Regions from separate parts of the Actinomadura sp. B10D3 genome, predicted to be linked through region 2. Evidence: riboswitches for the same ligand, from Rfam matches in the RefSeq annotation. Region 2 holds a riboswitch; the other holds the start of a gene.

Region 1 (7,774 bases), on a different contig from region 2:
TGCTGTGGGACGTGGGCGCCGGCACGGGCAGCGTCGCGATCGAGTGGGCGCGGGCGCACCCGTCCTGCGCGGCCGTCGCGATCGAGAGCAGCGCGGGCCGGGCGGAGCGGATCGGCCGCAACGCGGCCGCGCTCGGCGTGCCCGGCGTGCGGGTCGTCGAGGGCGAGGCCCCGGACGCGCTGGACGGCCTCCCCGCGCCCGACGCGGTGTTCATCGGCGGCGGGCTCACCCGCGCCGGCCTGCTGGAGCGCTGCTGGGACGCGCTGAAGCCGGGCGGGCGCCTGGTCGCCAACGCCGTCACCCTCGAATCCGAGGCCAGGCTCGTCGCGGCGCGCGCGGAGCGCGGAGGCGAGCTCGTCCGCGTCGCCGTCGAGCGGGCGGGGCGGCTCGGCGGCTTCACGGCCTGGCGTCCCGCGCTGCCCGTCACGCTCTGGACGGTCCGCAAGGATCCGGCGTGACCGTCCGCTTCGTCGGTGCCGGCCCCGGGGCCGCCGATCTCATCACCGTGCGCGGCCTGCGCGTGCTGGAGTCGGCGCCGGTGTGCCTGTACGCGGGGTCGCTCGTGCCGCGCGAGCTGCTGGACGCCTGCCCGCCCGGCGCCCGCCTCGTCGACACCGCGAGCCTGACCCTCGACGAGATCGTCGCCGAGATGACCGCCGCGCACCGCGACGGCCTGGACGTCGCGCGGCTGCACTCCGGCGATCCGTCGGTGTTCAGCGCCGTCGCCGAGCAGATGCGGCGCCTGGACGCGGCGGGCGTGCCGTACGAGGTCGTGCCGGGCGTCCCCGCGTTCGCCGCTGCGGCGGCCTCGCTCGGGCGGGAGCTGACCGTGCCGGGCGTCGGCCAGACCGTGATCCTCACCCGCACCGCGGTCCGCGCGACCCCGATGCCGGAGGGCGAGGACCTGGCGACCCTCGGCGCGAGCAGGGCCACGATGGTGCTGCACCTGGCCGTGCAGCGCATCGACGCGGTGGCGGCCGAGCTGCTGCCGCACTACGGCGCCGGCTGCCCGGTCGCGGTCGTCGCAAGCGCCAGCCGGCCGGACGAGGTCGTCCTGCGCGGCACCCTCGGCGACATCGCGGACCGCGTGCGTGCGGCGGGCGTGACGCGCACGGCGGTGATCGTCGTCGGCCGCGTCCTCACGGCGTCGGCCTTCCCCGACAGCCACCTCTACAGTGCCGCCCGGGACCGCTCCAGCGCCGCCCGGGACCGCTCCAGCGCCGCCCGGGACCGCTCGTGCGGCGCGTCCTGATCCTCGGCGGGACGGCCGAGGCCCGCGCCCTCGCGGCCCGCCTGCCCGGCGTGCACGTCGTGTCGTCGCTGGCCGGGCGCGTGTCCGACCCGCGCCTGCCGGTGGGGGAGGTGCACATCGGCGGGTTCGGCGGCGCGGAGGGTCTGGCCGCCTGGCTCCGCGAGCACCGGATCGACCGCCTGGTGGACGCGACGCATCCGTTCGCGGAGCGGATGAGCGCCTCGGCCGCCCGCGCTTCGGAGATGACGGGCGTGCCGCTGCTCGCGCTGCGCCGGCCGGGGTGGCACGAGGAGGACGGCGACGACTGGCGGCGCGTCCCGTCCCTGGCCGATGCCGCGCGTACGCTTCCGGACGGTGCCCGTGTCTTCCTCACCACGGGCCGCCGCAGCATCCCGGTGTTCGCCGCGCGGGCGGACGCCTGGTTCCTCGCCCGGTCGGTCGACCCGCCGGAGCCGCCCGTCCCGTCCAACGTGCACGTTCTGCTCGCGCGCGGCCCGTACACGGTGGACGGCGAGCACGCCCTGATCCGCGAGCACCGCCTGGACGTGCTGGTCACCAAGGACAGCGGCGGCGCCATGACGCGTGCGAAGCTCACCGCCGCCCGCGAGGCGGGCATGCCGGTCGTCATGGTCGACCGCCCGCCGCTCCCCGAGGGCGTGCGGGCGGCGGACGACGTGGCCACCGCCGCCGTGTGGATTCAGGGGTAGAGCGGGTTCAGGGATAGCGGCGGGGAGTGTACACAACGCCCTGATCGGTGACCTTGGTGGTGGACGAGCCGATGATGAGCAGGCAGCGCATGTCGACGTCCTCGGGGTCCAGCTTCCCGAGCGTCGTCACGGTGACGCTCTCCTCCGGGCCGCCGACGTCGCGTCCGACCACGACCGGCGTCTCGGGGGAGCGGTGCTCCAGCAGCAGGTCGCGCGCCGCCGGGAGCTGGTGCCTGCGGCGGCTGGACGCCGGGTTGTAGAGGGCCATCACCAGATCGGCCTGCGCGGCGGCCCGCAGCCGCCGCGCGATGACGTCCCACGGCTTGAGGATGTCCGAGAGCGACAGGACGCAGAAGTCGTGTCCGAGCGGTGCGCCCGCCCTCGCCGCGACGGCCTGCGCGGCCGTCAGCCCGGGCACGACCCGCACCGGCACGTCCGCGAACGCGTCCTCCGCCGCGGCCTCCAGCACGGCCGCCGCCATCGCGAACACGCCCGGATCGCCGGACGAGACGACGGCCACCCGTGCCCCGTCCCGCGCGAGGGCCAGCGCGTGCCGCGCCCGGTCGGCCTCCACCCGGTTCCCGGACGAGTGCCGCCGCTGGCGCGGGTTCGCGGGGACCCGGTCCAGGTAGGGGGCGTAGCCGACGAGGTCGGTCGCGGACGCGAGGACGTCCTGCGCCTCCGGGGTGAGCCACGGCCGTCCCGCCGGCCCGAGCCCGACGACCGCCACCGCGCCGGCGCCGCGGGCCGGTTCGGGGGGCGGCGCGGTGAACGACCTCTCCGCCGGGCTCGTCAGCAGGGCGAGCGACATGTACGGGACGTCCGCCGGATCGACGTCGGCGAGCGGGACGACCCGCTGCCGCTCGGACGAGGCCCGCTCGACGTACCAGGCGTCGCCGAGCCTGCCGGCGTCCTCGAACGCCTGCCTGACCTTCGGGAACGTCCGGCCCAGCTTGAGGACGGCCGCGGCGTCGGTGTCCCGCAGCCGCTCGGCCAGCTCGCCGCCGGGCAGCGTGCCGGGCAGGACGGTCAGCGTCTCCTCCCGCTCCGCCAGCGGACGTCCCGCCGCGGCCGACGCCGCGCTCAGCGACGTCACACCGGGCACCACCTCGGTCGGGTAGTGCGGGGCGAGCCTCTTGTGCAGATGCATGTAGGACCCGTAGAACAGCGGGTCGCCCTCGCTCAGGACCACCACCGTCCGTCCCGCGTCCAGGTGGGTCGCGAGACGGGCGGCGCAATCGGCGTAGAACTCGTCCAGCGCCCCCTGGTAGCCGCCCGGATGGCCGGTCGTCTCGGTCGTCACCGGATAGACGAACTGCTCCTCGACCTGCCCGTCGCGCAGGTACGGTTCGGCGACCGACCGGGCGATGCTGCGGCCGTGCCGCGCGCAGTGGTAGGCGACGACATCGGCGTCGCCGATGAGCCGCGCGGCCTTCACCGTGACCAGCTCCGGGTCGCCGGGTCCGACGCCCACGCCGAACAGCCGTCCCGCCATCACTCCGCCTCACCGGCGATGGCGTTGACCGCCGCCGCCGTCATCGCGCTGCCGCCGCGCCGCCCGCGCACCGCCAGATGGTCGAGGCCGCTCGCGGCGAGCGCCTCCTTCGACTCGGCGGCGCCGATGAACCCGACCGGCACGCCGATGACCGCCGCCGGGCGTCCCGCGCCTTCCTCGACCATCTCCAGCAGCCGGAACAGCGCGGTCGGCGCGTTGCCGATGGCCACGACCGCCCCGTCCAACCGGTCGCGCCACAGCTCCAGGGCCGCCGCGCTGCGCGTGGTGCCGAGCCGCGCTGCCAGCTCGGGCACGCCCGGCTCGCCGAGCGTGCACACGACCTCGTTGCCCGCGGGCAGCCGGGGCCGCGTGACACCGGCCGCGACCATGCGCGCGTCGCAGAGGACCGGCGCGCCGTCCAGCAGCGCCGACCGCGCCCGCTCCACCACGCCCGGCGACCACACCAGGTCCTCGACGAGGTCGGTCATCCCGCACGCGTGGATCATCCGCACGGCGACCCGGGCCACGCCGTCCGGCAGCCCCGACAGATCGGCCTCCGCGCGGATGGTCGCGAACGACCGCCGGTAGATCTCGGCGCCGTCCCGGACGTAGTCGATCACTGCTGTCCCTTCGCCGTCTTCAGCACGACCGGGCCGCGGGGCATCCCGCAGCGCCGCTCGCATCCCGCCCAGTGGACGGGGGTGTCGGGGGCACGGCTCAGGCCCGCGACGAAGCGCCGGGCCTCTCCCTGCACGTCGCCCTGCGATCTCGCGCAACCGGGACTGCCCGTGCACGCGGTGACGCCGATCCAGGGTGAATCGGGGTCGGTCGCGAACCCCGCGGAGCCGAGCCGTCCCGCGATGCGGTACGCGTCCGCCGGGCCCAGGTCCCGGACGACGGCGCTGCGCCAGGGCGTCACCCTGACCTCGTCCGCGACGCCGGCGAGCGCCTCGGCCTGCGCGCCGGACAACCGGCCGAGCGGCGGAACGGCCTCCAGCGCGACCAGCCCGTTCCGCTGCGGGACGACCCCGGCGTGCGGACGCGGCGGCTCCAGGGCCGCCGCGGTCCGCACCAGCTCTCCGCCGAGCTCGGACGCCACACGCCGCGGGCCGTCGGGCACCTCCGCCAGGCGCCAGGCGTCGCCTCGGATCGAGAGGAAGATCTCGGCCGCCGCGACCATCGTCCGGACCGGGTCGCCGGGCGGCAGGACGCTCGGAAGCCCGGCCAGCAGGAAGCCGCCGGGAGTGTGCGTGAGGTCCGCTTGCAGCGAGGCCACGTCGCCGCTGCCGTCATCGAAGGCGAACAGGAACCGTCCCGGCAGCCCTGCCAGCGGCGGCCGTCCGCACAGCGCCCGATCGAGGTCCGTGACCAGCGGGTCCGTCTCCAGGGCGCCGTGCTCGCCGCGCCCGCCGAGCGGCGAGGCGACGATGTTGCGCACACGCTCATGTGACGGAGAGGGAAGCAGCCCGGCGGCCGCCAGCCGCTCCGCGAGCGCCGCCGGGTCCCGGACGCCGCGCACCTGGAGGTTGCCCCGGGACGTCAGCTCGATGACGTCCGAGCCCAGGTCGCGGGCGGCGCCTCCGAGCACCCTGAGCTGCGCGGACGACACCGCGCCCCCCGGCACCCGGACGCGCGCCAGCGCCCCGTCGGCGGCGTCGTGTGTCTGCAGCGCCCCAGGACACGCGTCGGCACGGGCTCTGACATTCGGCACGGGGAGGATGTTAACCACACTTTGCGGGCGGGCCGCGCTGCCGTAGGGTTCTGGGCAGGCGATGGCAATGGGAGGAAGCCGGTGCGAATCCGGCGCGGTCCCGCCACTGTGACCGGGGAGCGAACCCCGCCGAAGGCCACTGTCCGCACGGACGGGAAGGCCGGGGCGAGCGTCGATCCGGGAGCCAGGAGACTCCTGCCGTCGCGACACCCGCGACCGGGGCGAGGACCCCAGGGGGAGGAACGGCCGTGTCCGCTGGCACCGTCCTGCTGCTGTCGACGTCCGACACCGATCTGCTGAGCGCCCGCGCGTCCGGAGCCGGCTACCGGCTCGGCAACCCCGCGCGGCTCTCCGTGGACGACCTGCCCGGGCTGGTCGAGGGAACCGATCTCGTCGTGGTGCGGCTGCTCGGCGGGCGGCGCGCGTGGGAGGACGGGCTCGACGCCCTGCTCGCGGGGCCCCGGCCGGTCGTCGTCCTCGGCGGCGAGCAGGCCCCCGACGCGGAGCTGATGGAGCTGTCGACGGTGTCCGGCGGCGTCTGCGCCGAGGCGCACTCCTACCTCGCCCACGGCGGTCCCGCCAACCTCGCCGAACTGCACGCGTTCCTGTCGGACACGGTGCTGCTGACCGGACGCGGGTTCGGGCCGCCGCGGCCGGCGCCCGCCTGGGGACGGCTCGAGCGCGAGACCCGCGGCGGCGACGGCCCCGTGATCGGCGTGCTCTACTACCGCGCCCACCACATGGCCGGGAACACCGACTTCGTCGAGGCCCTGTGCGAGGCCGTCGAGGACGCCGGCGGGCGGCCGCTCCCCGTGTTCTGCTCGTCGCTCCGCACCGCGGAGCCCGCACTGCTCGACACGCTCCGGGAGGCGGACGCGCTGGTCGTGACCGTCCTCGCGGCGGGCGGGACCAGGCCCGCCACGGCCGGGGCCGGGGGCGACGACGAGGCGTGGGACGTCGGCGCGCTGGCCGCGCTGGACGTGCCGATCCTCCAGGGCCTCTGCCTCACGACGAGCCGCGCCGAGTGGGAGGCGAGCGACGACGGCCTGTCCCCGCTGGACGCCGCGTCGCAGGTCGCGATCCCCGAGTTCGACGGGCGGATCATCACCGTCCCGTTCTCGTTCAAGGAGACCGGCGAGGACGGCCTCACCGTCTACCGGGCCGATCCGGAGCGGGCGGCGCGGGTCGCCGGGATCGCGGTCCGGCACGGGCGGCTGCGGCACACCCCGCCCGCCGAGCGGCGCATCGTGGTGATGCTGTCGGCGTACCCGACGAAGCACTCCCGCGTGGGCAACGCCGTCGGTCTCGACACCCCGGCGAGCACCGTGCGGCTGCTGGCGCGGCTCGACGCGGCCGGGTACGACCTCGGCGAGGGCTTCCCCGGCGTCCGGGAGCAGGACGGCGACGCGCTCGTCCACGCGCTCATCACGGCCGGCGGGCAGGACGAGGACTGGCTCACCGAGGAGCAGCTCGCGGGCAATCCGGTCCGCATCTCGGCGGCGTCCTACGAACGCTGGTACCGCACCCTCCCGGAGGTGTTCCGGGGCGAGACGGAGCTGCACTGGGGCGCGCCTCCCGGGCAGCTGTTCGTCCAGGACGGCGACATCGTGCTCGCCGCCCTCCGCGCCGGGAACGTCGTCGTCATGGTGCAGCCGCCGCGCGGCTTCGGGCAGAACCCCATCGCGATCTACCACGACCCCGACCTGCCGCCGAGCCACCACTACCTGGCCGCGTACCGGTGGCTGGCGGACGAGTTCGGCGCGCACGCGATCGTCCACGTCGGCAAGCACGGCAACCTGGAGTGGCTGCCCGGCAAGGCGGCGGGCATGTCCGCGTCCTGCGGCACCGACGCCGCGCTCGGCGACGTCCCGCTGGTCTACCCGTTCCTCGTCAACGACCCGGGGGAGGGGACGCAGGCCAAGCGCCGCGCGCACGCCGTCCTCGTCGACCACATGGTCCCGCCGATGGCCCGCGCCGAGACCTACGGCGACATCGCCCGCCTCGAACAGCTCCTCGACGAGCACGCGACGATCGCCGCGATGGACCCGGCGAAGCTGCCCGCGATCCGCGCGCAGATCTGGACGCTCATCCAGGCCGCGAGGCTCGACCACGACCTCGGCCTGGACGACCGCCCGCACGACACCGAGTTCGACGACTTCCTCCTGCACGTGGACGGGTGGCTGTGCGAGGTGAAGGACGCGCAGATCCGCGACGGCCTGCACGTCCTCGGCGAGGCGCCGGAGGGCGCGGCCCGCGTCGACCTGGTCCTGGCCATGCTCCGCGCCCGCCAGATGTGGTCAGGACGCGAGACGCTCCCCGGCCTGCGCGAGGCGCTCGGCCTCAGCGAGGACGGCGGCGAGGCGCTCGGCGACGTCGACGCGGCCGAGGCCACAGCCCGCGAGCTCGTCCAGGCCATGGAGGACGCCGGCTGGGCCGTGGACGCCGCCGCCCGTGCCGCCGAAGCACTCCCGGAGGGCCGCCGCGAAGCAGTGACACGCGTGCTGGAGTTCGCCGCGTCCGAGGTCGTCCCGCGCCTGGCCCGGACGCCCGACGAGCTCGACCACGTCCTGCACGCGCTGGACGGCGGGTACGTCCCGGCCGGTCCGAGC
Region 2 (7,774 bases):
ACGCTCCATGCCACCGAGGCGCTGCTGACACGGGCCCGGACGGCCTTCAGGCACGCCTACAACGACCACTGTTCACCACCGAGACCGGGCCCCGGAGACCGCGGAAAGGAGGGCCACGATGACTGATCCGCTGGAGGCTCTCCGCACACCGGTCGTCCCCGTCGACCCGGACCCGGCCTTCGCGGCACGCCTGCGCGAACGTCTGCGGCGCGCGCTGCTTCAACCCACGGGAGACACCATGGCCACGAGCAACGTCCACGAGACGAAAGCCCGAGTTCGAACGCTCACCCCGTACCTGTGCGTTGACGACGGGCAGCATGCCCTGCGCTGGTACGCCGACGCGTTCGGCGCCGAGCTGCACAGCGAGCCGACAATGATGGAGGACGGGCGGGTCGGCCACGCCGAGCTCGCCCTCGGCGACTCCGTGCTGATGCTCGCCGACGAGTGGCCCGAGCTGGGCCTGCTGGGCCCGAAGGCCCGCGGCGGCCCCAGCCAATCGCTCTACCTGTCCGTCCCGGACGTCGATGTCGTCTTCTCCCGCGCGGTCGAGATGGGCGCCTTCCCCGACCGTCCCGTGGCGGACTACCCCTACGGCCGCAACGGCGTCGTCATCGACCCGTTCGGACACCGCTGGATGATCACAAGCCCGCCCCCCACACCTCCGCGGGCGTAGGCACGGCGATGTCGCCGATGCCCCGGTCCAGGTCCCCGGCAGAGAACGGTGCCGCCGCGTCCACGAGCCCATCTTCGGCCTGAAGGCCGAAGGCGTGAGCCACGGGTGCAGACCAAGCCCCGCAGACCGGACACCCAGGGCCTCCACCAGCCCACCCTCGCCCTGCGAGCCGCAGGCGCGAGCCACGGGTGCGGAATAGGTTCCGCGGGCCGGAGGCGTGGGGCAGGGTCGCGCGGGCTGGCCTGCGGGCCGGAGGGGCGGGGTTTCGGGGTGGAGTTGCGGGGTGGCTGGGGGTGGGGGGTGGGTAGGTAGGGGGATGTGGGTGGTGGGCTGGTTCTTCGGTGGGCTCGGGCGTCGGAGTGGCTGGTATGGACGGCGACGACCGTGCGTCTCGGCTGAGGGCGCGGCGGGGCGGTGAACGCCGTCCCGACCAGGCCGGGGCGCGTGCGAAGCAGAGGCGCGAGGCTGACGAGTACGCGCGCCAAGCGATGGTCTCCTCGGCGCGCGCCCATGATCGGGCCGCGTCCCTGCTGGAGGGGATGGCCGCCGCACATCCCGAGGAGGCGGATCTGCATCTCCAGTCGGCCGCCCGGCATCGCAAGTGGGCGGAGAACGACAGGGAGCTGGCGCGGAAGTACGCGCCGCATGGCGGCCCGGACGGATTGTGACCGGTGACTTCGACTACATCACCGAGTGGCCGGCGTCCTAGCTCGTCATCAACGTCGTGGGCAGACCAGGCCTCGAGACCGCGGCCCGCATGACGGCGCCGCGGTCGAAGGCCGGCGGCACCGGTCGCGGACGCGGCGCTCCGCCGATCCATCTGCGACTCTGGCCGGTTCGCATGCTGGTGAGGACGAGGTCTGACCGGCGCGGTCCGGCCCAACGGCGGTGAAAGCCGGCGGGCATCGTGCCGACGGCCCGCGGCTCGGGGGGGGGCAGCGCGGGCGGCCGCGGCGCGGATCCTGTGTGGGTGCGGGGGAAGAATGGGGGCATGACCGTCGATGCGGAGACTTTGGCCACGGCTCGCCGTTCGTTGCACGGGGTCGCGGAGCTCGTACTGGCAGGGCCTCAATACCGGCACAGCGGGACGATACGGCTGCGGGTCGTGCCGGGCGGGTTCGGGACGATCCAGGCCCCCGACCTGCGGGTGAACGAGACCGAGCTGGTGTCCGGCGACCGTGAGGTTCCCTTGAACGGGGCTACGTGCCGCGAGCTGGGCGCGGCTGTGAATGTTGAGGCAGGGGGTGTCGGAGACCTGTACAAGGATGGCAGCGGTGTCGGTCTGGACGAGGTCCTGGGAGTCGACGCGGAGGCGGCCCATCAGATCGTCCAGGCGTTCGGGCAAGGGCAGGCGGCTCTCACCAGGTTCGCGCCGGAGATCACGCCTGTGCTCTGGCCGGAACACTTCGATCTGGGCATCGCGGTCGATGCCGTCAATTACGGAGTGTCGCCCGGAGACGAACAGGTGAACGAGCCCTACGCGTATGTCGGCCCGTGGGAGCCGCGGCATGGGGAGTTCTGGAACACCGCCTTCGGTGCCGCGCGGCCCTTGCGCGTCCTGCCCGGGGCCACCGCGCTGCTGGACTTCTTCATGGAGGGCCGAGACCGCGCGATCCGCGACTCCTGACTTTCCGGGCCGCCCCGCTGTCGTGCCCTGAGCCGGTGACGTGGCCGCGTTCACAGCCTCACGGTTCAGGTCGAGCCCTCGGAGGAAGCGTTCAGGAGAGCCCGGTCGAAGTCGGCGGCGACGGCAGGTGCCCGCGTGGACGCCGGGCTCGACCCCGGGGAGGCGTCGCCGGCAGATGACGGCTACGGCAGGGATCATGAGCGCCTCGCTCACACCACGCCCCGCCATCACCACATGTCGCGCCATGCACATCTTGTTGTGACCTCTTCATGATCGGCGTTTATGGGGCATGTGTAAGGATCGGGTTATTCCGGTTCTGGGGAGGGTGCTGTGCGGGTCGGTGTGTTGCTGAGCGAGCGTGGCGGTGCGGATGCGCTCGCCGAACTGGCGGACGATGTGCGGCAGGCGGCGGACGACGGGTTCCCCTCGGCGTGGCTCTCGCAGATTTTCGGGCTGGACGCGCTGACCGCGCTGGCCGTGGCGGGGCAGGGGGTGCCGGGCATCGAACTGGGGACCGCCGTGGTGCCGACGTATCCGCGGCACCCGGCCGTCATGGCGCAGCAGGCGCGCACGACCGCGCTGGCGTTGCAGGGGCGGCTGACGCTCGGCATCGGGCTGTCCCACAAGATCGTGATCGAGGACATGTACGGGTACGACTTCGGCCGGCCGATCCGGCACATGGACGAGTACCTGTCGGTCCTGGTGCCCCTGCTGAACGGGGAGAGCGCCGCGTTCACCGGTGAGACCGTGACGGGGAACATCGGGTTGAGCGTCCAGAACGAGGGGCGCGTGCCCCTGCTGCTCGCCGCGCTCGGGCCCAAGATGCTGAAGCTGGCGGCGGAACGCGCGGACGGGACGGTGCTCTGGATGACCGGTCCGGTGACCGTGCGCGACCACATCGCGCCGACCATCACCGCGGCGGCACAGGCGGCCGGACGGGACGCGCCGCGGGTCGTGTGCTGCCTCCCGGTCTGCGTGACCGACGACGTGGAGCGGGCCAGGGAGCGGGCCGCGAAGACGTTCGAGGTGTACGGGACGCTGCCGTCCTACCGGGCGATGATGGACCGGGAGGGCGTCGAGGGCCCCGGAGACCTCGCGGTCGTCGGGGACGAGGACGCGGTCGCGGCGAAGCTGGAAGAGCTGGCGAAGGCCGGCGTCACCGATTTCGTCGCCGGCGAGTACATGCCGGGCGACGACCGCAGGCGCACCCGGGAGTTCCTCAAGACCGTCACGGGGCGATGAGCTCGTAGAGGTTGCCGCTGGAGTCGGAGAAGAAGAGGCCGCGCCCGCCCAGCGGGTGGTTCTCGTCGACCCGCCCGTTGTCCGGGTGGGCGGGGTCGTCGCCGTACGGGATCTCGCGGGCGTCGAGGCGGTCCCGGACGGTGTCGAAGGTGGCGGCGTCCACGTCGAAGGCCAGGTGGTGGCCCTGCGGGTAGGCGACGGTCATGAAGTCGAGGGTGAGCTCGTCGTTCACGCGGATCGGGACGAAGTGCCGCGCGTGCGGGTGGACGCCGGTGTAGGGCAGCCCCATGACGGTGGCGAAGAAGCGGGCGGCCTCGTCGTTGTCGGCGGCGGTCACGATCGTGTGGTTGAGCGTGATCGTCATTCGGGGGCTCCTTCCTTGAGGGCTCCGTGGAGGAAGACGTCCAGGTAGTCGTCGACCGGCAGCGGGTCGGGCGTCTCGGGGCCGCCGGGCGGGCGGGAGCGGGTGAAGAGCAGGCCCATGAACAGGCTCGCGATCTGCTCGGCGGGCAGGCGCAGCCGGTCGCGTTCCGGTTCGAACAGGTCGGCGAGGGCGTCGCGGGTGCGGGTCATCGCGTTCTCGCGCCCGGCGCCGGGATGGTCGCGGCCGCCGGGCAGGCCGCGCCCGCCGCGGCCGGTGGCGTGCAGCGCGCCGATGACCAGGCCCATGCGGGTGAGGTAGGCCTCCACCGCGGCGGCGGCCTCGGCGAGGCGGGCGGGCAGCGGCTGGTCGAGCGGGATCGCCTCGATCTCCGCGAGGACGTGCTCGCCCCGGAGCGCCTCGGCGACGCACGCGTCCAGCAGTTCCTCCTTGTCGGCGAACACCCGGAAGATCGTGGCCTCGCCGATCCCGGCCGCGCGGGCGATCTGGCCGGTCGTGACGGCGGTGCCGTGCTCGGCGACCAGCGGCAGCGCGGTCCGGACGATCATTTCGCGGCGTTCCGGGGGGCTCATCCCGGGAGCGCGCCGCCGTCTCTTCTGCTCCATGCCCGCCAGGCTACGGAGTGAGTACTCACTCCGTCAATGTCGAAGTGAGTATACTACTCACTCCGCGGATTCCGACAGACCCGCACTCATGGGCTGATACCGTTGCGATGCTGCGCGCCTGGAGCGAAGTCCGGTGAGAATCCGGCGCTGTCCCGCAACTGTGGTGCCCTTCCGAGTGGCCGAGCCAGGTCGCCTCCTCGCGCGCCGACGACCGTCGACCTCGTGGAAGGGCGATCCGTCCTGAGCGGGCCGCGGCTTCCCGCAGCATGGAGGCTCCTGTGAGACCCGTACGCACCCTCGGCGCGGTGATGGCCATCGGCGCCGTCCTGTTCGCCTCCGCATGCGGCGGCGACGACGCGGCGTCCGGAGACGGGACGACGTCCGCCGAGCAGTCCGTCACCGTCCAGGCCGCGAACGGCGCGGTGACGGTGCCGGCGAAGCCGAAGCGGATCGTGTCCCTCTCCCCCACCCACACCGAGACGCTGTTCGCGATCGGCGCCGGTCCGCAGGTGGTGGCGGTGGACGAGTACTCCAACCACCCGGCGAACGCGCCGAAGACGAAGCTGTCCGGCTTCAAGCCGAACGCCGAGGCGATCATCGCTTACAAGCCGGACCTCGTCGTGCTGTCCGACGACCTGAACGGCGTGGTCAAGGCGCTGGAGAAGGTGAAGGTGCCGGTCCTGCTGGAGCCGGCGGCGGCGAAGCTGGACGACGCCTACGACGAGATCACCGACCTCGGACAGGCCACCGGCCACACCGCCGAGGCGAAGAAGGTCACCGACGGCATGCGGGCCTCGATCCAGCGGACGGTCGCCGCGTCGTCCAAGGCCAAGGGCCTCACCTACTACCACGAGCTCGACCAGCAGCTTCACTCGGTGACGTCGCAGACGTTCGTTGGCCAGGTGTACGCGCTGTTCGGCCTACAGAACATCGCCGACAAGGCCGGGAAGGCGTCCGGCGGATACCCGCAGCTGTCCCGCGAGTACCTGCTCAAGCAGGACCCGGACCTGATCTTCCTGGCCGACACCAAGTGCTGCGGGCAGAACGCCGCCGCCCTCGGCAAGCGCCCCGGCTGGTCGGACCTCAAGGCCGTCAAGGGCCAGGGCGTGGTCGAACTCGACGACGACATCGCCTCCCGCTGGGGTCCCCGCCTGCCGGAGTTCGTGAAGGCGATCGGCGACGCCGCCCAGAAGGTCCAGTGACCGGGGACTCCCGCCCGTGAGCAAGCGCCCGGCCCGCTCCGGAGACGTCCCCGACGACCAGACCAAGACGTCTGCGCGACGCGGGCAGAAGCCCGCGTGGCGCGGGCGGGGGGAGGCGCGGCAGCAGGCCCGGCTGCGGCCGCTGCCGCTCGCGGTGGCGGTGGGCCTGCTGGTGGCGGCCCTGCTGGCCGGGGTGCTGGTCGGGGCGGCCGGGCTGCCGGTGGCGGGGGTCCTGAAGGCCCTCGCCGACAAGATCCCGTTCGTGCACGTCGACTCGGGGTTCGGGGTGATCGACGAGAACGTGCTGTTCGAGCTGCGCGTGCCGCGGGCGCTGATGGCGGCGCTGGCCGGGGGGATGCTGGCGGTGGCGGGCGCCGGATACCAGGGCGTGTTCCGCAACCCGCTCGCCGACCCGTACCTGCTCGGCGCGGCGGCCGGTGCGGGGGTCGGCGCGACGGTGGTGATCGTGCTGGTGCCGGGCGACCCCGGATACGGGGTGCCGCTGGCCGCGTTCGCCGGCGCCATGGGCGGGGTGTTCCTGGCGTACGCGCTCGGCAACGTCGCGGCGGGACGCGGGAACGGGGCGGCCACGCTGGTGCTGGCGGGGGTGGCGGTGTCGTCGTTCCTGGCGGCGGTGCAGACGTTCATCCAGCAGATGAACGCGCAGGAGCTGCAGCGGATCTTCTCGTGGATCCTCGGCGGCGTCGGGACGGCCGACTGGCACCAGCTCGGTCTGGTGGCCCCGTACGCGCTGGTGTCGGCGGTCGTGCTGCTCGCGCACGGCCGGCTGCTGGACGTGCTGAGCGTCGGGGACGAGGAGGCGGCGTCGCTCGGGCTGGCGGCGTCGCGGGTGCGGCTGACGGTGCTGGTGGCGGCGTCGCTGGCGACGGCGTCCGCGGTCGCGGTGAGCGGGCTGATCGCGTTCGTCGGCATCGTCGTGCCGCACATCGTGCGGCGGCTGGCGGGCGGCTCGTACCGGATCGTGCTGCCGCTGTCGCTGCTCGGCGGGGCGGCGTTCCTGGAGGCGGCGGACCTGGTGGCGCGGACGGCGGTCAAGCCGGGCGAGCTGCCGCTCGGCGTCGTGACGGCGTTCGTCGGCGGGCCGTTCTTCGTCGTGGTGCTGCGCGCCTCCCGCAGGCAGGTGGACACGTGACGGTCGCGGTGCGGGGGCTGGACGTCGCGCTCGGCGGGCGGCCGGTGCTGGAGGGGGTGTCGCTGGACGTCCCCGCCGGGACGTGGACGGCGGTCATCGGGCCGAACGGCGCGGGGAAGTCGACGCTGCTGCGCGCGGTCCTCGGGCTCGTCCCGTCCCGCGGCGAGATCGCCCTCGCGGGCGAGGACCTGCAGACGCTCAAGCCGCGGCAGCGCGCCCGGCTCGTCGCCTACGCCCCGCAGAGCCCGAACCTCCCGGTCGGCATGACGGTGTTCGACTACGCCCTGCTGGGCCGCTCCCCCTACATCCCGCATCTCGGGCGCGAGAGCGCGCGCGACCGGGCCATCACCGGCGAGGTGCTCGGCAGGCTGGACCTCACCGCCTTCTCCGCCCGCCCGCTCGACCACCTGTCCGGCGGGGAGCGGCAGCGCGTGGTGCTGGCCCGCGCGCTCGCCCAGCAGGCCTCCGTGCTCCTGCTGGACGAGCCGACCACCGCGCTGGACATCGGCCACCAGCAGCAGGTGCTGGAGCTGATCGACCAGCTGCGGCTGTCCGACGAGCTCACGGTCGTGACCACGATCCACGACCTGACCCTGGCGGGGCAGTACGCCGACGGCCTGGTCCTGCTGTCGGGCGGGCGGGTCGCCGCGGCGGGGCGGCCCGAGCAGGTCCTCACCCGCGCGACGGTCGAGGAGCATTTCGGCGCGCGGGTGCACGTCACGTCCGGTCCGGGCGGCCGGCCGATCCTGTCACTGGAGCGTCCGTGAACATCGAGACGGTGTGGCGCGAGGAGGACGGCGCGCGGCTCGCCATGACCGTGTGGCGGCCGGGCCCCGGGCACCGGATGATCTCCTCGGCGATGCTCGGCGGCGGCATCGGCCCGGCGCGCT

Evidence for each region. Region 2 has a riboswitch for cobalamin ahead of ABGB11_RS38490 (ABC transporter substrate-binding protein). Riboswitches for the same ligand answer to the same signal wherever they lie in the genome.
Region 1: it holds a riboswitch for cobalamin, as region 2 does, so the genes downstream of both, cobN (cobaltochelatase subunit CobN) here and ABGB11_RS38490 (ABC transporter substrate-binding protein) in region 2, are expected to answer to the same signal.

The regions. Positions count from the first base shown of each region.
Region 1 covers NZ_JBDPLY010000010.1:29,479-37,252, forward strand. Annotated here, with positions in the region: gene cbiE (precorrin-6y C5,15-methyltransferase (decarboxylating) subunit CbiE) at 1-458, shown strand, start outside; gene cobM (precorrin-4 C(11)-methyltransferase) at 455-1,252, shown strand; gene ABGB11_RS17095 (cobalt-precorrin-6A reductase) at 1,237-1,959, shown strand; gene ABGB11_RS17100 (precorrin-2 C(20)-methyltransferase) at 1,967-3,454, opposite strand; gene ABGB11_RS17105 (precorrin-8X methylmutase) at 3,454-4,074, opposite strand; gene ABGB11_RS17110 (precorrin-3B synthase) at 4,071-5,165, opposite strand; cobalamin riboswitch at 5,237-5,360, shown strand; gene cobN (cobaltochelatase subunit CobN) at 5,414-7,774, shown strand, end outside.
Region 2 covers NZ_JBDPLY010000040.1:58,640-66,413, reverse strand. Annotated here, with positions in the region: gene ABGB11_RS38525 (sigma-70 family RNA polymerase sigma factor) at 1-126, shown strand, start outside; gene ABGB11_RS38520 (VOC family protein) at 119-673, shown strand; gene ABGB11_RS38515 (hypothetical protein) at 1,042-1,341, shown strand; gene ABGB11_RS38510 (hypothetical protein) at 1,665-2,300, shown strand; gene ABGB11_RS38505 (LLM class F420-dependent oxidoreductase) at 2,631-3,542, shown strand; gene ABGB11_RS38500 (VOC family protein) at 3,529-3,906, opposite strand; gene ABGB11_RS38495 (TetR/AcrR family transcriptional regulator) at 3,903-4,529, opposite strand; cobalamin riboswitch at 4,618-4,738, shown strand; gene ABGB11_RS38490 (ABC transporter substrate-binding protein) at 4,808-5,731, shown strand; gene ABGB11_RS38485 (iron ABC transporter permease) at 5,865-6,884, shown strand; gene ABGB11_RS38480 (ABC transporter ATP-binding protein) at 6,881-7,651, shown strand; gene ABGB11_RS38475 (adenosylcobinamide amidohydrolase) at 7,648-7,774, shown strand, end outside.